DNA from 2 places in the Streptomyces sp. NPDC047971 genome. Region 1 is predicted to be linked to the other one. Evidence: riboswitches for the same ligand, from Rfam matches in the RefSeq annotation. Region 1 holds a riboswitch; the other holds the start of a gene.

Region 1 (7,771 bases):
TCTTCGACCGTAGATTTTCATGCATGACGACAACCGCGCAGGTCAACGCCGTACTTCGTACGCCGCCCGCCGCTCCCGAGGCCGCGGCCGCGTACTTCTCCGCCGCCCTCGCCTTCCACGCCGACGTCTCCGACGTCGCGAGCGCCCTCGCCGCCGAAGGCGACCCCGGCTTCGTGGTCCTCGACTCCCGCTCCACCGCCTCCTGGGACCAGGGCCACGTCCCGGGGGCGGTCCACCTGCCGACCGCGCTCATCGCCGAGCAGGCCGAGCAGCTGCTCGACAGGTCCGTGCCCGTGGTCACCTATTGCTGGGGTCCCGGTTGCAACGGTGCGACGCGCGCCGCGCTCGCCCTGGCGCAGCTGGGCTACCAGGTGAAGGAGATGCTCGGCGGCTTCGAGTACTGGGTCCGCGAGGGCTTCCCGTACGAGACGTGGGAAGGCCCCGGGAAGAAGGACGCGGACCCGCTGACGGCCCCGGTCGACGCCGAGGACTGCGGCTGCTGAGCCGGTGCCGGGGAAACCGATTAGGGGATCGGCGCACCATGCCGTAAGGTCGTATTCACCGACGCGGGGTGGAGCAGCTCGGTAGCTCGCTGGGCTCATAACCCAGAGGTCGCAGGTTCAAATCCTGTCCCCGCTACTCAGTAGCAAACGAAGGCCCGGATCCATTCACTGGATCCGGGCCTTCGTCGTGTCCGGGGACAAGCGGGCTTGACCTTTACGCAACGTCAAGATTTAGCGTCTTCCCCATGGAGTGGTCGATCCAGGAGATCGCCAGGAAAGCCGGCACCACCAGCCGCACCCTCCGCCACTACGGGGAGCGCGGACTGCTGGAGCCGAGCCGGATCGGCGCCAACGGTTACCGGTACTACGACCAGGCGGCGCTCGTGCGACTGCAGCGCATCCTGCTGCTGCGCGAGCTCGGGCTCTCCCTGCCCGCCATCGCCGAGGTCCTGGAAGGGCAGCGGGACACGTCCGCGGCCCTGCACACCCATCTGCGCCTGCTCGAACAGGAGCGGGAGCGGATCGGGCGGCAGATCGCGGCGGTGCGGACCACTCTCCACAAGACGGAGAACGGAGAAGAACTCATGGCGGAAGAAGTGTTCGACGGATTCGACCACACGCGGTACGAGGAGGAGGTCACCGAGCGCTGGGGCCGCGACGCGTACGAGAAGGGCGACCGCTGGTGGCGCTCGCTCGACGCGGAGCAGAAGCAGGCGTTCATGGACGAGCAGGCCGGCATCGCCCGCGACTTCGGGCAGGCGGCGAGGGACGGCCTCGCCGCCGACAGCGACGAGGTCCAGGCGATCGCGCGGCGCCAGGTCGCGTGGCTGTCGACGACCACGACGCCGACGAAGGAGTACGTGATCGGCCTCGGCCAGATGTACGTCGACGACCCGCGCTTCGGCCGGAACTACGACCGGCACGGTGAGGGCACCGCCCTCCTCGTCCGCGACGCGATGACGGTCTACGCGGAGCGGAACATGTAGCGCGCCTCGCCCGAAATAAACGGTGTCCGAAACCGGGCACGCCTCTTTGCGGCCGCGCGCTGCCGCACCGTAGCGTCACGCGGACCATGCGTGACGAGACAGCGATCGACGTACGACGGCGGGCGCCCGCCGTCCTCGTCCTGCTCGCCCTCCTCACCCTGCTGGTGAGCGTCTGTCACGGGACGAACGGGCACCATCCGCTCGCCTTCCCCGGCGACCCGACCACCGTCACCGCCCCCGCCCTGCCGCACGGCTGCGAGCGGCCCGGTGAGACGTGGTCCTTCGACGTCCATCTGCCGGCCCAGACGGTCCCGCAGCCCGCGGCGCCCGATGCCGGCGGAGCCGTGCTCCTCGCCGACGACGAGGTCTTCCCCGCCGATCCGCGTGCCCTGTGCGTACGCGACCGGGCGGGACCCGGCCCCGAGCCGGGACGGCTGCTGATCGCCCTCGGAGTGAACCGGAACTGAGCCAGGTCGCACGACACGACCAGGCTCCCTTCGGCGTACCCACTTCAAGGACGTACCCCCTGATGAACAACGTGCTGCCCGGCAGCTCCTTCTCCGTCGCCGCCCAGACGGTCGGCAACACCCCCGTGCTGTGGATGGACGACGGCTACTGGGCCAAGCTCGAAGGCTTCAACTTCGGCGGCATCAAGGACCGCGCCGCCCTCCACATGGTCGAACAGGCCCGCCGCCGCGGAGAGCTGCGGCCCGGCGCGCCCGTCGTCGAGTCGACCTCCGGCACGCTCGGTCTCGGCCTCGCGCTGGCCGGTGTGCTCCACGGCCACCCGGTCCACGTCGTCACCGACCCCGGTCTCGAACCGATCGTCGAGCGGATGCTCGTCGCCCACGGCGCCACCGTCCACGTCGTGCCCGAGCCGAGCCCGCGGGGCGGCTGGCAGCAGGCGCGGATGGACCGGGTGGCGGAGCTGCTCGCGGCCCTCGACGGCGCGTGGTGGCCGAACCAGTACGGCAACCCCGACAACCCCGAGGCGTACGGAGGGCTCGCGGCGGAGCTCTCCGCACAGCTCGACCGGATCGACGTCCTGGTCTGCGCGGTCGGCACCGGGGGCCACTCCGCGGGGATCTCCCGCGCGCTGCGGGCCACGTCCAGCCCCGCCCTGGAGCTGGTCGGCGTCGACAGCGTCCACTCCACCGTCTTCGGTCTCCCGGCCGGCGAACGGCTCATGCGCGGCCTGGGCTCCTCCATCCATCCGGGGAACGTCGACCACGCGGCCTTCGACGAGATCCACTGGGTCGGCCCGGCGGACGCGGTCAGGGCCGCCCGGCGGCTGGCCTCGCGTCAGTTCGCCACGGGGGGCTGGAGCGTGGGGGCGGTCGCCCTCGTCGCCGGGTGGCTGGCCCGCACCAGGCCGCGCGGGACACGGATCGCGGCCGTCTTCCCCGACGGGCCGCAGCGGTACTTCGACACGGTCTTCAGCGACGACTTCTGCGCGGCGCACGGACTGCTCGACGCCCCGCCGCGCGAGGAGCCGGCGGCGTACGCGGGCGATGCCCGGGTGGACGGCTGGACCCGCCGCGTCCTGGAGCGGGTCCGATGAGCACGCAGGTCCCGGCCCCCGCCACGGGCGGGATCTGGCGGCAGAGCCGTACCTTCGAGCCCGCGGTACGGCTGCTCCTCCTCAATCAGCTGACCATCAATCTGGGCTTCTACATGCTGATGCCCTACCTCGCCGCGCATCTCGCGGGCGGGCTGGGGATGGCGGCCTGGGCCGTCGGGCTCGTCCTCGGCGTGCGGAACCTCTCCCAGCAGGGCATGTTCCTGGTCGGCGGCGCGCTCGCCGACCGGCTCGGCTTCAAGCCGCTGATCGTCGCGGGCTGCGCGCTGCGGACGGCGGGGTTCGGGGCGCTCGCCTTCGCCCAGTCGCTTCCGGTGCTGGTCGCCGCCTCGGTGGCGACGGGCCTCGCGGGGGCGCTGTTCAACCCGGCCGTGCGGGCGTACCTCGCGGCGGAGGCGGGGGAGCGGCGCGTGGAGGCGTTCGCGCTCTTCCACACCTACTACCAGGCGGGGATCCTGCTCGGACCGCTGGTGGGGGTGGCGTTGACGGGGGTGTCGTTCCGGCTGACGTGCGTGGTGGCGGCGGTGCTGTTCGCCGTTCTGACGCTGGTGCAGCTGCGGCACCTTCCGGTCAAGGGGAAGCCGGCGGAGGCGGTCGAGGAGCGGGGCCAGTTCCGTACGGTGCTGACCAACCGCACCTTCTGGCTCTTCTCGCTGGCGATGACCGGCTCGTACGTCCTGTCCTTCCAGGTCTATCTGGCGCTGCCGCTCGCGGCGGACGGCACGGCGGCGACGACCGCGCTCTTCGTGGTCTCCGCGCTCGTGGCGCTGGCCGGCCAGCTGCGGATCACGGCCTGGTGCCGGCGCCGGCTGACCCGCGAGCGGTGTCTGGTCCTCGGCCTGGTGCTGATGGGCGCGGCCTTCCTGCCGCCGGTGCTCGTGCCCGGGCTCGGCGGACTGCTGCTGTGCGCGGCGGCCCTGGCGGTCGCGAACGCGGTGCTCTACCCGTACGAGATGGACACGGTCGTCGCCCTCTCGGGCGGCCGGTGGGTGGCCACGCACTACGGGCTCTACAACACCGTCTGCGGGGTCGGGATCACCCTGGGGAACCTGGGAACGGGCGCGCTGCTCGATGTGACGGGGTGGTCGGCGACGCCGTGGCTGGTGCTGTGCGGGGTGGGCCTGTCGTGCGCGGGCGCGGTGGGGGCGCTGGGGCGCGGGGGGCGGCTGAGCGCGGACGCGGCCCCGGAGGCACGGGGGTAAGGGGCGGGGGCGCGCGGAGGTGAGGGGCGGGGGCTTGGGAGTGCCCGGCTCGGCGGGTGTCACCCACTCGGCCGAGCGGGGGTCGCCGCACGGCGCGGCTCCCGCCACCCTGGGGAGGGCGCGGTACGGTCCGTCGCCGTGTACGGACCGGGCAGGAGAGCACAGGTGGGGCAGGGGCAGCGAGGTGCCGGCGGCGAGATGGACGTGCGTCCGGGGCCCCGAGCCGAGCGGGCCCGACGGTTCATCCGAGCCCTGCCCCCGCTCGTCATCCTGGGCGGCGTCGTCTTCGACCTCTCCACCCCGCCCGCGTACACGGCCGCCCCGATGTTCTCGGCCGCTCCGCTCATCGCGGCGCCGTTCTTCTCGATGCTGACGACCCTGCTCACCGGTATCGCGGCGATCCTCGCCGGCGTCGGTCTGCACCTCTACAACGACACCGCAGCCGAAATCCCCTCCCTCACCGAGACGTTCACCACCGCCACCGTCGCCGCCCTCGCCCTGCTCATCAACCGCGTCGTGGTGCGCAGCGGCGAGCGGCTGGCCTCGGCCCGGGTGATCGCGGCGGCCGCCCAGAAGGCGGTCCTGCCGACGCCGGCCGAGCGGATCGGCGGTCTCCAGGTGGCGGCTCGCTACGAGGCAGCACAGGCGGACGCGTTCATCGGCGGCGACCTGTTCGCCGTCCAGGACACGCCGTACGGGGTGCGGCTCGTCGTCGGAGACGTGCGGGGAAAGGGGCTGGACGCGGTGGAGGCGGTCGCCATCGTGATCGGCGCCTTCCGGGAGGCGGCCGAGCAGGAGGCGACCCTGGAGGGCGTGGCCCAGCGGCTGGAGCGGGCGTTGGCCCGGGAGGGCATGCGCCGCTCCAGCCTCGACGCCTTCGAGGGGTTCACCACGGCCGTCCTGGCCGAGATCCCGCGGGTCGACGGACGGGTGCGGGTGCTGAACCGCGGCCACCCCGAGCCGCTGCTGCTCCACGCGGACGGGGCCCTGGAGCTGCTGGCGCCGAGCGAGCCCGCGCTGCCGCTCGGCATGGGCGAACTGGCCGCGTGGCCCGACCGCGCGGAGGAGAACGCCTACCCGCCGGGCGCGACGCTGCTCTTCTACACCGACGGGCTCTCCGAGGCGCGCGACTCCGCGGGCGTCTTCTACGATCCGGCCGAGCGGCTCTCGGGGCGGATCTTCCCGGGGCCCGAGGAGCTCCTGGACGCCCTGGTCGACGACGTCCGCCGGTACACGGGCGGGGGCTCCACGGACGACATGGCGCTGCTCGCGGTGAGCCGTCCGGCGACGGGGCAGCCGGAGCGGCGGCGGACGATGCCGGTGGTGCCGTGACCATGCGTAGTGGAGAGGTACCGCTGAGATAACAAGTGACACACCGTCAGTTCTTTTCCCTCCGTACAGGGGTTTACTGAAGCGTGGTCAAATCGGTCTGTACCGCCTTAATCTCGTGAACGATCAAGAGGAACGGCTTGGAATCCCACCGTCCTGTCTATTAACGTTCGATAACGCAGCGCGGTCGTCCCAGCCGTCGCAAGAGACGGCACCGTGCGCGTGCGCCGAATCCTGAAAGGGAACCGGGGAACCACCACTTGGGGTGAATCGGGCACCGTCGCACCCGTGCGACACCGCCCGTAGGAGACCTTCCTGCTCCGAACCCGTCAGCTAACCCGGTAGGCGAGAAGGAAGGAAAGGAGTACGCCTCCGTGGCGTCCAACACCCCTGCGCCCGAAGACACCTTCGACGGGTTCCAAGCGTTCGGTGCTCCGGGCGCCGCCGGTTCGGACGACGCCACGGCGTGGGGGGAGTGGAACCCCACCGAGGACTCCCTTCGCCAGCAGGCCCGCTCCGGTGGCCGCCACCGTGTCGTGAAGCAGCGCTCGGCCTTCGCCCGCTCCTCCACCGTCCTCGGCGTCGGTGTCATCGCGGCGGTCGGCGCCGGTGGCATGGCCACCGCCAAGGACAAGCCCCCGGTCTCCATCTCGCTCCCGGACCTGAACCTCCCGGACGCCTCCGAACTGCCGGGCGTCGGCGAGCTCATCTCCGACGAGGACGGCGCGGGTTCCGGGACGAACAACCCGCAGCCGCTCACCGCCACCCTCGCCCTCCCGGCCGACGACGCCGCGAAGATCGATGGCGGCTCCGCCGCCGAGTCCACCGCCGACGCCGGCGAGGCACTGCGCGCCCGCATCCTCCAGCAGGCCGAGCAGCAGCAGGCGTCCGCCGACGCGGCCGAGAAGGCCGAGGCGGAGAAGCAGGCGGCCGAGAAGGCCGCGGCCGAGGCGGCGGCGAAGGCCGACGCGGCCGAGAAGGCCGCCGCGGAGGCGAAGAAGAAGGCCGAGGCCGAGGCCGCGGCGAAGGCCGAGGCGGAGCGCCTGGCCAAGCTCGCCGCCAGCTACTCGCTCCCCACCTCCTCGTACACCCTCACCTCCACGTACGGCCAGTCCGGCTCCATGTGGTCCTCCGGCTACCACACCGGCCTCGACTTCGCCGCGCCCACCGGCACCCCGGTCAAGGCGGTCCACGGCGGCACCATCAAGTCCGCGGGCTGGTCCGGCTCGTACGGCTACCGGATCGTCCTGGAGCTGGAGGACGGCACGGAGGTCTGGTACGCGCACCTGTCCTCGATGACGGTGAGCGTCGGCCAGTCCGTGGGCACCGGCGAGACGATCGGCCGCGTCGGCGCGACCGGCAACGTGACCGGCCCGCACCTGCACCTGGAGGTCCACACCGCGGGCGGCGACGGCATCGACCCGGCGGCCTGGCTTCGGGACAAGGGCCTGTCGGTCTGACCCCACCGGGCGGACGAGGCCACTGAGCCTTTCGACGCGCCCCGGCGCGCTCCTCGCCCGGGGCGCGTCTTCGCGTACGGCCTTCCCGCGCTCCTCGCGCGGGGCGCGTCCCTCGCGCACGGCCCCACGACTCCGGCAGTCCTGGCGGCACCCCCCCGACGTCAGGGCTGCCGGAACACCCCTTCACCCCCGACCCCGTCGGGACCGGCCGCACCCGGCCCGCCGACCGGCCCTAGCTCCGGTAGGGGTTGTAGCCGCCGTAGTCGAGGTACTGCGGCGGGGCCCAGACCTGGCCCGTCGCCCGCGCCGCGTAGGTCAGGGCGGGGGAGGCGACCGACTTGCGCTGCCACAGATGGTGGAGCAGCTCCTGCTCGCGGGCGATGAAGTCCGGGCCGCCCGCGCCGCGCAGAGCGCGGTGCCGCAGGAAGGCGAGGGTCGTCGCGAACGCCTCGTACTCCCCGACCGCGACGGCGGCCGACGCGCCGTACGTACGGCGGGCGAAGTCCCGGGCGAGGGAACGGGCCCGCATCGAGGAGAGCGCCAGCGGCTCGGCGGGGGAGAGCCAGCCGGCCGCCGCGTACGCCGGGAGCTGCCCGGATATCGTCCGCAGCTCCCGCTGCCTGCTCCATATCGCCAGCCACGTCAGCAGCCCGAAGGCGGGCACCATGAAGATGCCGTACACCACGATGAAGCCCCACGGTCCGAGGACCGT
Region 2 (7,771 bases), on a different contig from region 1:
TCCCCACCTCGTTGCAACGAACCGAGCCTGATGTGTTGCGTTAGGTGTCAGGGTCGTTGCAATGATTCGCCTGCTTCTACCTGCAATGATGTGGACTAGGTGCAATCTTGGTGTTGCCAGTCTCGTGAATGCAACGTAGCTTTCCGGCATTGGAAACGACGCGCGACGTGTCACGACGACACGGACCGACGAAGGTCACGTCGATCGACAGCCAAGGACGGAAGAGACGTATGAGCACCACTGAGGACTACCAGGCCGCCGAGCGGCTTCTCCGCCGCCCCGCCAACCCCGGCGAACTCGTCGTCGGCGACAAGGTCAGGCCGCGGTGGATCGACGGAGGCGCCCGCTTCTGGTACGCGGTGAGCAACGGGTCCGGCAGACGGTTCGTGCTGGTGGACCCCGCGGCGGGCACGCGCGAACCGGCCTTCGACCACACCCTGCTCGCCGCCGCTCTCGCCAACGCCTCCGGACAGCCGGTGGACCCCGAGGCACTGCCGTTCGCGGCCATCGAACTGTCCGCGACCGCCGTGGAGTTCTTCGCGCTCGGCCACTACTGGCGCTGCGCACGGGACGGTTACGTCTGCGAGCGGGCGGATGTCACGCCGCCCGGCAACCCCCTCGACGTGCCCTCGCCCGACGGGAAGGTCGCGGTGTCCCGGCGCGGGCACGACCTGTGGGCGCGCTCGCTGTCCGACGGGCGCGAGTGGGCGCTGACCACCGACGGCGCGCCCCGACACGGTTACGGCTACGGCCCGGAGAGCACGGGCAACGGCACCCTGCTGCGCAAGATCGGGCTGCCGCACCTGCCGCCCGCGGTGGCCTGGTCGCCCGACTCGACGAAGGTCCTCGCGCACCGGACCGACGAGCGCCGGGTCCGGCAGACCCATCTCGTGGAGTCCAGGCCCGCGGACGGCGGCGCGCCCCGCCTGCACACCCAGCGATTCGCCTACCCCGGGGACGAGCACCTTCCGCAGGCCGAGCTGGTCGTGCTGGACGTCGCCGAGGGCACCGTGGTCCGCGCGAAGGCCGACCCGCTGCTCATGCCGGTGATGTCCCCGATCACGGCCCGGTGGGCCTGGTGGGCCCCGGACGGCTCCGCGGTCTACTACCTCGGCAGGCCCCGCGACCTGCGTACGCTCAGCCTGTACCGCCTCGACCCGGTGACCGGTGAGGTCACCACCGTGCTCAGCGAGACCGGGCCCACCCGGGTGGAGCCCCACCAGTCGGTGTACGAGCCGCCGATCGTGCGGGTCGGTGCCGACGACGTCCTGTGGTACTCGCAGCGGGACGGCTGGGGCCACCTGTACCGGTACGACCTGCGCACCGGAGCGCTGCTCGGGCAGGTCACCTCCGGGCAGTGGGCGGTCCAGCGGATCCTGCGCGTCGACGAGGCCGAGCGGGTGGTGTACTTCATCGCCACCGGCCTGGTGGACGAGGACCCGTACCGGCGCACCGTGTGCCGCGTCGGCCTGGACGGCTCCGGCTTCGCCAAGGTCACGGACGACGACCGGGACCACGTCGTCACCCTCGGGGACGACCCCGACCTCTTCATCGACTCCGCGTCCACCGTCGACACCGCGCCGGTGACCAGCGTGCGTGACTGGTCCGGGCGGGTCCTCGTCGAGCTGGAGCGGGCCGACATCGACAAGCTCGTCGCCGTCGGCTGGACCCCGCCGGAGCGGTTCCGCGTCAAGGCGGCCGACGGGGTGACGGACATCTACGGCGTGCTGTACCGGCCGCGGGGCTTCGACCCGGCGAAGCGCTACCCGGTGGTGGACCACGTCTACCCCGGACCGCAGGTCACCCGGGTGTCCCCGAGCTTCGACCCCGGCGGCATGGGCCTCGACGCGGAACCCCTCGCGGCGCTGGGCTTCGTCGTGGTGGCGCTGGACGGCCGGGGCACCCCTGGCCGGAGCAAGTCCTTCCACGACGCCTCCCACGGTCGCCTGGCCGACGCGGGCTGCCTGGCCGACCACGCCGCCGCGCTGCGCCAACTGGCCGACACCCGGCCCTGGATGGACACGGACCGGACGGGAGTGCTCGGCCACTCCGGAGGCGGGTTCGCCGCGGCCCGGGCGATGCTGGACCTCCCCGAGGTGTACAAGGTCGGAGTCGCCCTCTCCGGCTCGCACGACGCGCCCCACTTCAACCCGGGCTTCGTGGAGACCTACGACGGCGCGGACGATCCCGAGGCATGGGGCCGCACCTCCAACCTGGATCTCGCGGACCGGCTGGCGGGCAGACTCCTGCTCATCCACGGCGAGATGGACGACCAGGTCCACCCGGACCAGACGCTGCGCCTCGCCGACCGCCTGCTGGCCGCCGGCAAGGACTTCGAGCTGCACATCGTGCCCGGTGCCGACCACACGTTCATCGACTGCCTGGCCCATGTCCGCACCCGTTGCTGGGACTTCCTCGTGCGCGAGCTGATGGGCGGCCGGCCTCCCGCGTACCGCCCGGCCCCCATAGCGATCGACCCCGAGACGCTCGGCGAGCTCTTCGGCTGAGCGCGCGACGTGCCGGAGGAGGGCCCCGTCGCTCGCCTCCGGCACGACGGCGACCGACGACCGTGCCGGGGCCGCTGACGCGTCCGTGATCGACAACCCGTAATCTCCACCCCGGCAAGGGGATTGACGGGGTCCGAGCGGGACGGGGGACGGCATGACGTATTGGCGCGCGGCGATACCGGCACTGGTGGGAGGGCTGCTGCTCACGGCGTTGCTGTGGTGGGCGGGTGCCAGTGCGCAGGCACTGCGCCTACCGGGCTCGACCGACGTCCTCGGAGGCCGGGCCGCCTCCGAGCTGGAGGGCTGGCTGATCGCCTGGTCGTACGATCCTCCGGCCTCGTTGCGGTACGCGGCCGAGTCCGGCGGGATCGCGGACACGGCCGCGGCCGACGCCGGTCGCTACCTCGGCCTGTACGCCACCGCGATGCAGATCCGGTTCTTCGCGGTGTTCGCCTTCTTCGTTCCCGGGGCCGTGCTCCTCGTCCGCAGGCTGCCCCCGGTGCGGGGCAGGCTGACCGCCGCGCTGGCGGCCGTGTGGGCCTGGGGACTGGTGGCCGGGATGCTGGCCGTGACGGTCTCCGCACCCTGGCTGATCGCCGCGTACGGGCACGGCAGCTACCGTCTCCTGCCCCAGCTGGCGAGCATGATCGGCGCCGGGCGGCAGGTCCTCGTGGGGACCGCGCTGGTCGCGGCGGTGGCGACCGTCGTCGTCGCGCGGATCACCGCGAAGGGCGCGGGTCCGCTGCCGCAGGAGGTGGTGCCGGCACGGGCCGCCCGCCTGTCGGCCTCCGTCGGGACGGCGATGATCGCGGTGTCCCTCGTGGTCCTCTCGTACCAGCCGGTCGCCGCCGCCATCCAGACGTTCTCGCCGGACGGCGGGCTGTTCGCCGAGCCCGGCGACCTGCTGCGCACGTGGCTGCTGCTCGGTGCCTGGGACACCCCCGCGACCGGCGGGTTCGGTGACTGGATCCTCTACCGGGCCGCCGACGTGCTCCTGCTCGCCGTCGTCTGGTGCGCGCTGCGCCGGCTGCCCGCCCTGCTGACCCGGGCCACCGTCCCGGCGATGGCCGTGGGCGCCGTCTGCGCGACCGTCCTGGCGCTGCTGGCGAGCCAGCTGCTGCGGATCTCGACGGACGGCTCCGGACTGCGCTGGGGGCTCCTGCACCTGTCCGGGGTCCTCGGCGTCGGTGTCCCGGCGGCGCTGACCTGGGGCCTGGTCGCGGGGGTCGCGGCCGCCGTGACGCTCCGGGTCTCCGTGCGCCGCACCCGGACCACGTCCGCCACGACGCCCGCCCCGGACCCGGCCCGGCTCGACGTCTGACCGGTCGGGGCGCGGACCGGTGGGACCGGTCCGCGCCCGTCACACCGCCGGTTCCGCTACGAGCCCTGGGGCAGGTACGCCTGTCGGCCGGCGCAGTGCCAGATCACCGGACGGGCGAGCCCGGACGCGTCCACGGCGACACCGCCGGCCCGGTCGTCGTCGGCCACGGCGCGGGCCGACGCGTCGCGGTCCCCCGCGAGCGACGGCAGCGCGAGGACCGGGCCGTGGCCCGGCCACAGCTGCGCCTGGTAGGGCAGCAGGGGGGCGCCCTCCTCGTGGGACGTCGCTGTGCCGACCGCGACGCCGGTCGTCGGGCTGATCGCGTCGAACTCGCCCTCCTGCTGCCCGGCGAGGACGCCGGGCGAGGAGCCGTGGTCCTGGTACGGCGGCGTCCACGACCAGGGCTCGCTCGTCGGGTCGAACCGGTCGCTGACCGACACCGATCCGACCACGCGCCCCGCGTCGTCGATGCCCTCGGCGGTGTTGTGGACCAGGTACTCCGCGCGCTCGACCGGCAGCGCCCGGGCCGGGCCGCCGTCCGCCGGCCACAGGATCGGGAAGGAGCTCCAGGTGAATCCGTCGGGGCCGTCGTCCGACCGCTCGGCCGCGCCGATCACGTCGCCGCGCGCGTTGACACCGGTGATCCGGGTCACGACCGTGCCGGGCCCCGCGTCCGGCGGCAGCGCGAGGACCCGCGTGACCGTCCCTCCCCGCCACACCTTCGGCGCGCCGTCGCTGTCGACGGCCGCGATCCGCCCGGCGTCGTCGACATCCACGTCGACCGAGCCCCGCGCCACCCCCTGGGCGAACAGCCGCACCGACTCGGCTCCGGGACGGAAGCTGAACAGGGCGGTCGAACCGTCGGAGCGGCGGCTCACCCATCCGGCCATCAGTCCGTGCCGGTTGACGGCCCGCACCACGCCCTCGTCGTAGCCCTCGGGCAGGGGCACCTTGTGGAGCCGCTCGCCCCTCCAGTACACCGGCAGGCCGCCGCTCGCGCCCACGGCCAGGCCCCGCGGGCCGAGATCGTGCACGCCCTCGGAGGAGAAGCCGGCACGGGTGTCCGGCGGGAGCGAAGGCAGGACGGTCGGGCCGGACGCGCACCGCGCGGCCCCGGACGTGCTGTCGGAGGCGGCGCCGGGCGTCTGCGCCGCGGCCGGACCGGCAGCGGTGAGCAGTCCGGCAAGACCGGCCGCGGCCGCGGACACGGCAAGCGTTCTCTTCATGCGTCGTTCCCCCCTGGGACGGGATCCGCGCCCCCCGGCGTGGATCATCAGTCGCCCATGGTGCCCGCCATGAACGCGACATGGGTGCGGAATGCCCCACACCGGTTGACGGGAACGCCGAAGCCCCGGCCCGTGAGGGGCCGGGGCATGGCGTCGACGCGCTGCGAGGGTCGGTCAGTAGGCCCCGTTGACGTTGTCGATGGAGCCGTAGCGGTCCGCGGCGTAGTTGCAGGCCGCGGTGATGTTGGCGACCGGGTCGAAGAGGTCCATCGACGTGCCCGGCACGTGGTACGCGAGGAAGGTCGGCTCGATGACCTGGAGGAGACCCTTGGACGGGGTGCCCTTGACGGCGTTGGAGTCCCAGAGGTTGATGGCCTGCGGGTTGCCCGAGGACTCGCGCATGATGTTGCGGTGGATGCCCTCGTACGTGCCGGGGATGCCGTAGCGCGCCATGACGTCCAGCGACTCGCGGATCCAGCCGTCGAGGTTGTCGGCGTAGGCCTTCGCCGGGGCTGCCTTGGGGGCCGCGGCGGCGGCCTTCCCCGAAGCCGCGGCGGCGGGCTTCGCGGGGGCGGCCTTGGCGGGAGCGGCGCTCCGCTGCTGCGAGCGGTCGGCCCGGTCGGCGTCCGAACGGGCCGAGGACTTCGACTGCTTGGGCTGCTTCGGAGCGGTGGCGGAATTCCCGCTGAGCGTGAGTTCGAGACCGGGGTGGATAAGTGACGGGTTGTCACCCACGGCGCTGCGGTTCGCGCGGTACAGGGCCTTCCATCCACCCTGGACGTCCTGCTCGTGCGCGATCACCGAAAGGGAGTCGCCGGGGACGACCTTATAGGTCTTGGCAGCAGAATTCTGGGCGGCCGGAATTGATTCCGCGATCTTTACCGGGGCGCTGAAGACGGTCTTCTCGACGGGGGTGGCCGCGGGGGCCGCCTGGGGCGCCGCGTGGGCCGTGGCCGTGGCGACCAGGGGCAGGGCCAGTGCGGCGCCGCCCGTGCTCGCGAGGGCGATACCGCGGGTCAGGGGACGTCGCTTGGGGCGCCGGTGCTTACCGTGTGCGGGCATGATGCATTCCTCTCCGGCGCCTGCGGGGTGAGCTGTCGGGTTCGGGCTGGAGATGCCCGGCCGCACACGTGCGACTTCACCCCGAGCCGCTCCGGAGAATCCGGACCGGCGAATAGTGGGTCCCCCGCTCCTGCCTTCGGGTGAATGATCGGTCTTTTCGGACGGTGGCAGGATTAGGCGATCCGTCCGGGTCGAGGTGACCGTAGGCGAGAAATGTCGACAGAAACAAGACGTCTTGTCCGTGGGTAATTCGAGAGAGGGTTCAGCGCCGCGTCCGCCGCGCTGAACTTCCTTGAGGGGTAAGGGGACGGAAGGTGCGAGAAGATCGCTGAAGGCCCTTTGCGTGATTCATCTCACCAGGAGTGTCAAATCGGTCATTACGGCTAATTCAGGTGAGTTGAGAAAAGGGGCACAAGGGTTAATAAAGACCCTTGTGCCCCTTTTGGGTGGAGAGTGTGGCTGTGTGTCAGCCCGTGACGCTCGCCGCGCCGGTCTCGATGTGGCCCGTGTAGCGGCGCGACCAGGTCCCGTCGACGTCGGCGAGGATCGTGAAGTCGTACCAGCCGTTGTGGTACGCCACGGCGTTGAAGTAGTCCTCCCGGGAGGAGTTCGCGGCCACCGTGTACGTCCACGGCCCGTCGGAGCGGTAGGCATTCGAGCGGATCGTGAAGGTCACCGGCCCGGCGGAGGCGTTGGTCATCGTGAAGTAGATCGCCGTCCTGCCGGTGCCCGGTTCGGTCGCGAACCGCGCCGCGACCTCGACGGCCCTGCCCGGCTTCGAGGCGTCGCCGATGAACCGGCGCAGGAAGCGGTTCGGGCCCATCATCGAGATGTCGTACTTGCCGGATCCCGACCCGAGCCCGATGTTGAAGTAGTCCGTCGACGTCGTGCCCGCGTCGACGGTGTACTGCCAGGCCGCCGTGTCCCGGTGCTGGTGCGGATGGATCGTGAAGTGCGCGGCGCGCTTCGCCTGGGCGCCCTGGTTGGTCATCGAGAACCAGGCCAGGATCTTGCCGGCGGCACCGAACTCGAACCGGTCGAGGTTGCCGTTCACCTGGTAGGGCAGGGCGCGCGCCGGGCGGGTGCCGGCCTCCTGGGCGGGCAGGGCGTTGTCCTGCGGGACCGGGTTGGGCAGCGGGGCACAGGTCGACTGTCCGATCACCTCGGCGGTGGACGGGAGCCCCGAGGGAACGCCGAAGACGGGGTGCGCGAAGTCGAAGACCCCGGTGAGGTCACCGGTGACCCTGCGCCGCCACGCGCTGATGTTCGGGCACGCGGCGGGAGTGCCGAGGGCGGCCGTCCAGGTCTCCATGAACCGCAGGACGGAGGTGTGGTCGAAGACCTCGGAACTGACCCAACCGCCGCGGGTCCACGGGGACATGACGAGCATGGGAACCCGGAACCCGAGCCCGATCGGGACGCCGTCGAGGTACTCGCCCGGGGTCCCGGGCGGTGCGACCGGCGGCGGGACGTGGTCGAAGAAGCCGTCGTTCTCGTCGTAGTTGAGGAAGAGGACCGTCCCGTCGAACACCTCGGGGTTCGCGGCCAGCGCCCGGTAGACGAGGTCCACGAAGTGCGCGCCGTCGCCGGGCGGGGCGTACGGATGCTCGGAGAACGCCTCGTTGGCCACGACCCAGGAGACCTGGGGGAGCGTC

Evidence for each region. Region 1 has a riboswitch for cyclic di-AMP ahead of AB0D99_RS14755 (M23 family metallopeptidase). Riboswitches for the same ligand answer to the same signal wherever they lie in the genome.
Region 2: linked by a shared signal. The riboswitch ahead of AB0D99_RS02690 (LysM peptidoglycan-binding domain-containing protein) and the one ahead of AB0D99_RS14755 (M23 family metallopeptidase) in region 1 are both predicted to bind cyclic di-AMP.

What each region holds. Positions count from the first base shown of each region.
Region 1 covers NZ_JBEZNW010000012.1:148,546-156,316, forward strand. The annotation lists gene AB0D99_RS14720 (rhodanese-like domain-containing protein) at 24-503, shown strand; tRNA gene AB0D99_RS14725 (tRNA-Met) at 566-639, shown strand; gene AB0D99_RS14730 (MerR family transcriptional regulator) at 749-1,489, shown strand; gene AB0D99_RS14735 (hypothetical protein) at 1,576-1,956, shown strand; gene AB0D99_RS14740 (PLP-dependent cysteine synthase family protein) at 2,019-3,050, shown strand; gene AB0D99_RS14745 (MFS transporter) at 3,047-4,270, shown strand; gene AB0D99_RS14750 (PP2C family protein-serine/threonine phosphatase) at 4,469-5,602, shown strand; cyclic di-AMP (ydaO/yuaA leader) riboswitch at 5,815-5,962, shown strand; gene AB0D99_RS14755 (M23 family metallopeptidase) at 5,974-7,059, shown strand; gene AB0D99_RS14760 (PrsW family intramembrane metalloprotease) at 7,292-7,771, opposite strand, start outside.
Region 2 covers NZ_JBEZNW010000002.1:19,089-26,859, reverse strand. The annotation lists gene AB0D99_RS02705 (DPP IV N-terminal domain-containing protein) at 231-2,507, shown strand; gene AB0D99_RS02700 (hypothetical protein) at 2,662-3,828, shown strand; gene AB0D99_RS02695 (hypothetical protein) at 3,885-5,054, opposite strand; gene AB0D99_RS02690 (LysM peptidoglycan-binding domain-containing protein) at 5,229-6,116, opposite strand; cyclic di-AMP (ydaO/yuaA leader) riboswitch at 6,121-6,280, opposite strand; gene AB0D99_RS02685 (phosphocholine-specific phospholipase C) at 6,583-7,771, opposite strand, start outside.